Pleomorphomonas sp. T1.2MG-36: one gene and its partner. Each later gene encodes a partner of the first gene's protein in a complex. Links are inferred from orthologs where the notes say so. Each region holds a gene or a part of one and is shown in the gene's direction. Other genes may lie near its edges.

Evidence for each region.
Region 2: the proteins of nusB (region 1) and rpsJ are in contact, whole or in part, in a solved structure (PDB 3D3B), measured with the Escherichia coli proteins. The link is inferred for Pleomorphomonas sp. T1.2MG-36 from one-to-one orthologs.

What each region holds. Positions count from the first base shown.
Region 1 is NZ_CATNLY010000001.1:818,635-821,676, reverse strand. The notes cover bases 205-2,929. They hold nusB (transcription antitermination factor NusB), read left to right. Parts: upstream 205-1,179; coding sequence 1,180-1,680; downstream 1,681-2,929. Other genes in these bases: QQZ18_RS03825 (YqaA family protein), read left to right, coding at 2,908-2,929; thiL (thiamine-phosphate kinase), read left to right, coding at 1,682-2,674; QQZ18_RS03840 (ClbS/DfsB family four-helix bundle protein), read left to right, coding at 453-965; QQZ18_RS03845 (MarC family protein), read right to left, coding at 205-352. Outside these bases: more of QQZ18_RS03845, read right to left, coding at 1-204; more of QQZ18_RS03825, read left to right, coding at 2,930-3,042. UniProt on the Escherichia coli protein: Part of the processive rRNA transcription and antitermination complex (rrnTAC). The complex forms an RNA-chaperone ring around the RNA exit tunnel of RNA polymerase (RNAP).
Region 2 is NZ_CATNLY010000012.1:365,245-368,474, reverse strand. What follows is about bases 47-2,959. They hold rpsJ (30S ribosomal protein S10), read left to right. Parts: upstream 47-1,305; coding sequence 1,306-1,614; downstream 1,615-2,959. Other genes in these bases: rplD (50S ribosomal protein L4), read left to right, coding at 2,351-2,959; rplC (50S ribosomal protein L3), read left to right, coding at 1,644-2,351; tuf (elongation factor Tu), read left to right, coding at 50-1,240. Also shown: more of rplD, read left to right, coding at 2,960-2,971; QQZ18_RS08590 (50S ribosomal protein L23), read left to right, coding at 2,968-3,230. UniProt on the Escherichia coli protein: Involved in the binding of tRNA to the ribosomes. Part of the processive rRNA transcription and antitermination complex (rrnTAC). The complex forms an RNA-chaperone ring around the RNA exit tunnel of RNA polymerase (RNAP).

The sequences.
Region 1 (3,042 bases):
CCTCGCCGATCGGCTGCGGATGACCGACGGAAACGTCGGCGTGGCCACTCTTGTCTGAGCCGCCGGACTTGGGCTTCTCGAACACCATCTCGAAGGCGATCCAGAACAGCAGAAGACCGCCGGCGATGCGGAAGGCCGGCATCGAAATGCCGAGGAACGTCAGGATGCCGGCGCCGACGAAGGCGAAGGCGATCAGCACCAGAAAGGCGATGACCGAGGCGCGCACGGCCATGGCGCGACGCATCTCGGGGCGCGCGCCGGCCGTCAGCGCCAGCACGAGCGGCGCGAGGCCCACCGGGTCGATGGTGACAAAAAGTGTCGCGAAGGCATTGAGGATATAGTCGATCGGCATGGCCCGTCCGCCGTTTCGGAAGTTGCCCGCTGCTCTGCCAGAAAACCGATAGCGCCGATAGGGGCGGGTGACCTATTGGCTGCGATTATGAGGAAAAGTCGTGGCTGTTCCCACAAACAAGGCCGAACTCGCCGAAGCCATTCGCGGCAACTACTTGAAACTCCGTACCGATCTGGATGGTGTACCGGAGGCGCTCAGCCGCGAGCAGACGCTCGAAGGGCATGCCAAGGACACGGTCATGAGCGTGCACGATCTGGTCGCCTACCTCGTCGGCTGGGGGGAACTGGTGCTGAAATGGCATGCCGGCCGAAACGCGGGCCAACAGGTGGATTTCCCGGAGACCGGCTACAAGTGGAACGAGCTCGGCCGGCTGGCCCAGAAATTCTATGCCGACTACGCGGATCTGTCCTATCCGGCTCTGCTCGACCGCTTCGCCGCGACCAAGGATCGCATCCTCGCCGTCATTGACGAGACCGGTAACGAGGATCTCTACGGCAAGCCCTGGTACGAGACCTACACGCTCGGCCGCATGATCCAGTTCAACACGGCATCGCCCTTCGACAACGCCCGCAAGCGGCTTCGGCGGTGGAAGAAGGAAAAGGGACTCGCCTGAAGTCGAGGGGGAGGGAAGTGCCGTTTTCCGCTGGACAAACCGGTCGTTCCGTGGTCTTTGCCCCGCCACAGCTTGATCAGGACCAGCCGCCAACCGGCGGCGCCGTACGCGCCGCTCTTCTCGGAGCGCGGCGGCGTTTCGAAACGACGATTCAGTGCGGATGGAGCCCGGAGGCAATGCCGGTCGATCCATTCGCCTGGGAGACATTGGGACCATGAACGACGACCGATCCGGCGCCAGATCCGAGCCGCGTCCGGCTAATCAGCGCGGCGCCGCCCGCCTTGCCGCCGTGCAGGCGCTCTACCAGCTCGAGATCGGTGGCGGCGACCTCATGGAAGTGGTGCATGAGTTCGAGGCCTTCCGTCTGGGCAAGGAGATCGATGGCTTCGAGTATCGGCAGGCCGATGCCGGCTGGTTCCGCGACATCGTCGGCGGTGTGGTTGCCGATCAGCGGACGATCGATCCCATGGTGCATACGGCGCTGGTCGAGGATTGGCCCCTGAAGCGGGTCGATGCCACGCTGCGCGCCATCTTGCGTTGCGGCGCCTACGAGCTCCTAAAGCGTGGCGACGTGCCGGGCCGGGTCATCATCTCCGAATACATCGACGTTGCCCGCGCCTTCTTCGAGGACGACGAGCCGCGTCTCGTCAACGGCGTGCTCGACCGCATCGCCCATGAAATCCGCCCCGACGAGTTCCCCAAAGAGGGCGCGTGAGATGGCGGCGGGCGGCATCGGTGAGTTCGAGCTGATCGCCCGCGTCTTTGCGCCATTGGCAGCCGATGGCGCCTTGGGGCTCACCGACGATGCCGCTTTCTATCGCCCGCGCCCCGGTCGCGATCTCGTGCTGACCAAGGACGAGGTGGTGAGCGGCGTGCATTTCTTCGCCGACGATCCCTGGGATGCCGTGGCGTGCAAGGCATTGCGCGTCAATCTGTCCGATCTCGCGGCAAAGGGAGCCACGCCGGTCGGTTATCTTCTGGCCCTCGGCCTTCCCAAGGACTTCACCGCCGAACAAGTCGACGCCCTGGGCGCCGGCCTCGCCGCCGATCAGGCGACCTACGGCATCTCACTCTATGGCGGCGATACGGTGCGCTCCCCGGCCGGCCTGACGCTGTCGGTGACGGCGATCGGCGAAGTCAAGGAAGGCGGAATGGTCAGGCGCGGCGGCGCGCAGGCCGGTGAGGTCATTGTCGTCACCGGCACCATCGGAGACGCAGCGCTGGGCCTTTCCTTGCGGCTCGATCCGGCGCTATCCGGCCGCCTGGGTCTTTCCGCCGAACATCGCGATCATCTTCTCGACCGCTATCTGCTGCCGCGGCCGCGCGGTGCGCTGGCGTCGGCGGTGGCCGACTGTGCCTCGGGCGGCATGGATATCTCCGACGGTCTCGTCGGCGATCTCGGCAAGATGGCCGCTGCCTCCGGTGTGGCCATCGAGATCGACGCTGACAGCGTGCCGCTGTCGGCCGCCACCCGCGCCGCTGTCGTGGCCGATCCGCACCTGTTCGCCGTGGCTCTGACCGGTGGCGACGACTACGAACTGGCGCTGTCCATTCCCGAGGCGAAGGTTGCCACCTTCCTCGCAACTGCCGCTTCGTTGGGCATCGATGCAACCGTGATCGGCCGGGTCCGGCCGGGGGAGGGCATCGATGTGCAGGGCGATCATCCGGCGCTGGCCGAGCTCGGGTCGGGATCTTACCGGCACTTCTAGAGCAGACCCAGTAAAAATGGGAAGCGGTGTTGCGTCCGAAGTTGCGTGAAAACAACGGGATAGAGCATAGGTCCCGGCCCGGAAGTTGCTAGGTTCCGTATCAAGCGGACGCGCGAACGCCTGTCCGGCTTGCGTCGTCAGGGGCGAGTCGCTAGACCTCCGCGGGGCTCCGCTTGGGTGGCCGCGCATTGTTTTATCGAATCGTTGCTTTCTTTGCATTTCCCGGAGGGCCGATGTTCCGCAAGCTCTACGATTGGACTATGTCGCTGGCCGGCAGCCGCAAGGCGGGCACATGGCTCGCCGCCGTTTCCTTCGCGGAAAGCTCGTTCTTCCCCATTCCGCCCGACGTGATGCTGGTGCCGATGGTG
Region 2 (3,230 bases), on another replicon or contig:
TCCCGACCGCTGACCTCACCCGCTTTCACGAGACAAAGGAAGATATCCGATGGCTAAGGAAAAGTTTTCGCGGACGAAGCCGCACTGCAACATCGGCACGATCGGCCACGTTGACCATGGCAAGACGTCGCTGACCGCGGCGATCACCAAGGTGCTGGCCGAGACCGGCGGCGCCACGTTCAAGGCCTACGACCAGATCGACGCTGCTCCCGAAGAGAAGGCGCGCGGCATCACGATCAACACGGCGCACGTCGAGTACGAGACGCAGAACCGTCACTATGCGCACGTCGACTGCCCAGGCCACGCCGACTACGTGAAGAACATGATCACCGGTGCCGCCCAGATGGACGGCGCGATCCTGGTCGTGTCTGCCGCCGACGGCCCGATGCCGCAGACCCGCGAGCACATCCTGCTCGCCCGTCAGGTCGGCGTTCCCGCCATCGTCGTGTTCCTGAACAAGTGCGACATGGTCGACGATCCGGAGCTGCTCGAGCTGGTGGAGATGGAAGTTCGCGAGCTTCTGTCGTCCTACGAGTTCCCCGGCGACGACATTCCGATCGTCAAGGGTTCGGCTCTCGTTGCCCTCGAGAATGGCGACCCCGTCCTCGGCCACGACGCCATCCTCGAGCTGATGACCCAGGTCGACGCCTACATCCCGCAGCCGGATCGTCCGATCGACCAGCCGTTCCTGATGCCGATCGAAGACGTGTTCTCGATCTCCGGCCGTGGCACCGTGGTGACCGGCCGTGTCGAGCGCGGCATCGTCAAGGTCGGCGAGGAAGTCGAGATCGTCGGCATCCGTCCGACCACCAAGACGACGGTGACCGGCGTTGAAATGTTCCGCAAGCTGCTCGATCAGGGCCAGGCCGGCGACAACATCGGCGCGCTGCTGCGCGGCACCAAGCGTGAAGACGTCGAGCGCGGCCAGATCCTGTGCAAGCCGGCTTCCGTGAACCCGCACACCAAGTTCAAGGCCGAAGCCTACATCCTGACCAAGGAAGAGGGTGGCCGTCACACGCCGTTCTTCACCAACTACCGCCCGCAGTTCTACTTCCGCACGACGGACGTGACCGGCGTGGTGACGCTGAACGAAGGCGTCGAGATGGTGATGCCCGGCGACAACGTGACGATGAACGTTCAGCTGATCGTCCCGATCGCCATGGAAGAGAAGCTCCGCTTCGCTATCCGTGAAGGTGGCCGCACTGTCGGCGCCGGCGTCGTCGCTTCGATCGTCGAGTAATTGATCGTTTCGAGGTGATACGGGGCGGGGCTCGCTCCGCCCACGTCTCCTCCAGAGGTAGAGAAATGAACGGTCAGAATATCCGTATCCGTCTCAAAGCGTTCGATCATCGTATCCTCGATGCTTCGACGCGCGAGATTGTCAACACGGCCAAGCGCACGGGCGCGCAGGTCCGGGGCCCGGTTCCGCTTCCGACGCGAATCGAGAAGTTCACGGTCAACCGGTCGCCCCATATCGACAAGAAGAGCCGCGAACAGTTCGAGATGCGCACTCACAAGCGCCTCCTGGACATCATCGATCCGACCCCGCAGACCGTGGACGCGCTGATGAAGCTCGACCTCGCGGCCGGCGTGGACGTCGAGATCAAGCTCTGAGAACAAGAGCCGGGTTGAGAGAGAACGCTATGCGCTCAGGTGTCATTGCACAGAAGGTCGGCATGACCCGCGTCTACAACGACGCAGGCGAGCATGTTCCCGTGACGGTTCTCAAGCTTGAGAACTGCCAGGTGGTTGCTCACCGTACCGAAGAAAAGAACGGCTATACCGCGCTCCAGTTGGGTGCCGGTACGGTCAAGGTTAAGAATGTCTCGAAGGCGATGCGCGGCCACTTTGCCGTGGCGCAGGTCGAGCCCAAGCGCGAGGTTGCCGAGTTCCGGGTGTCTCCCGAGAACCTCATCGAGGTGGGCGCCGAACTGACGGCCGACCATTTCGTTGCCGGCCAGTTCGTCGACGTTACCGGCACTTCGATCGGTAAGGGCTTCGCTGGCGCGATGAAGCGCTGGAACTTCCATGGCGGCCGCGCCACGCACGGTAACTCGGTGTCTCACCGCGTTCTGGGCTCGACCGGTCAGCGTCAGGATCCCGGCAAGGTCTTCAAGAACAAGAAGATGCCCGGCCATATGGGTGACGAGCGCGTGACCACGCAGAACCTCAAGATCGTGCGCACCGACGCCGATCGTGGTCTGATCCTGGTCGAGGGCGCGGTTCCCGGCGCCAAGGGCGGCTGGATTCTCGTCCGCGACGCGGTCAAGAAGAAGCTTCCGGAAGGTGTTCCCACCCCGGGCAAGTTCCGCAAGGCGGCGCCCGCTGCGACCGCGGAGGCAGGTGAGTGATGGAACTCGAAGTCAAGACCCTCGATGGCGCTGTTGCTGGGACGGTCGCGCTTTCGGACGAGATCTTCGGTCTCGATCCGCGCGCCGATATCCTGCAGCGCGTCGTGCGCTGGCAGCTCGCCAAGCGCCAGGCCGGTACCCACAAGACTCTGACTCGTACAGAGATCACCAAGACCGGCAAGAAGATGTATCGGCAGAAGGGCACCGGCGGCGCCCGTCACGGCAACAAGGCGGCCCCGCAGTTCCGTGGTGGTGGCAAGGCCTTCGGTCCGGTGGTGCGCAGCCATGAGCACGACCTGCCCAAAAAGGTTCGGGCCCTCGGCCTGAAGCTCGCCCTGTCGGCCAAGGCCAAGGGTGCCAATATCGTCGTCCTGGACGAGGCGGTCGCCGCCGAGGCCAAGACGAAGGCCCTGAAGACGAAGCTCGCCGCGCTCGGCCTCACCAACGCGCTGATCATCGACGGAGCCAATCCGCAGGATCAGTTCCGCCTGGCGGCCCGTGCCATCCCGCAGATCGACGTGCTGCCCGTGCAGGGCATCAACGTCTACGACATTCTGCGTCGTGACACGCTGGTTTTGACCAAGGCGGCCGTGTCGGCGCTCGAGGAGCGGTTCAAATGACCAGTCTCAAGCACTACGACATCATCCGCACGCCGGTGATCACCGAGAAGGCGACCATCCAGGCTGAGAACAACAAGGTGGTCTTCAACGTTGCCAAGACCGCGACCAAGCCCGAGATCAAGGCTGCCGTCGAGCAGCTCTTCTCGGTCAAGGTCAAGAGCGTCAACACGCTCGTGCGGAAGGGCAAGACGAAGCGCTTCCGGGGCATCATTGGCACCCAGTCCGACGTGAAGAAAGCGGTCGTGACCCTCGAAGAGGG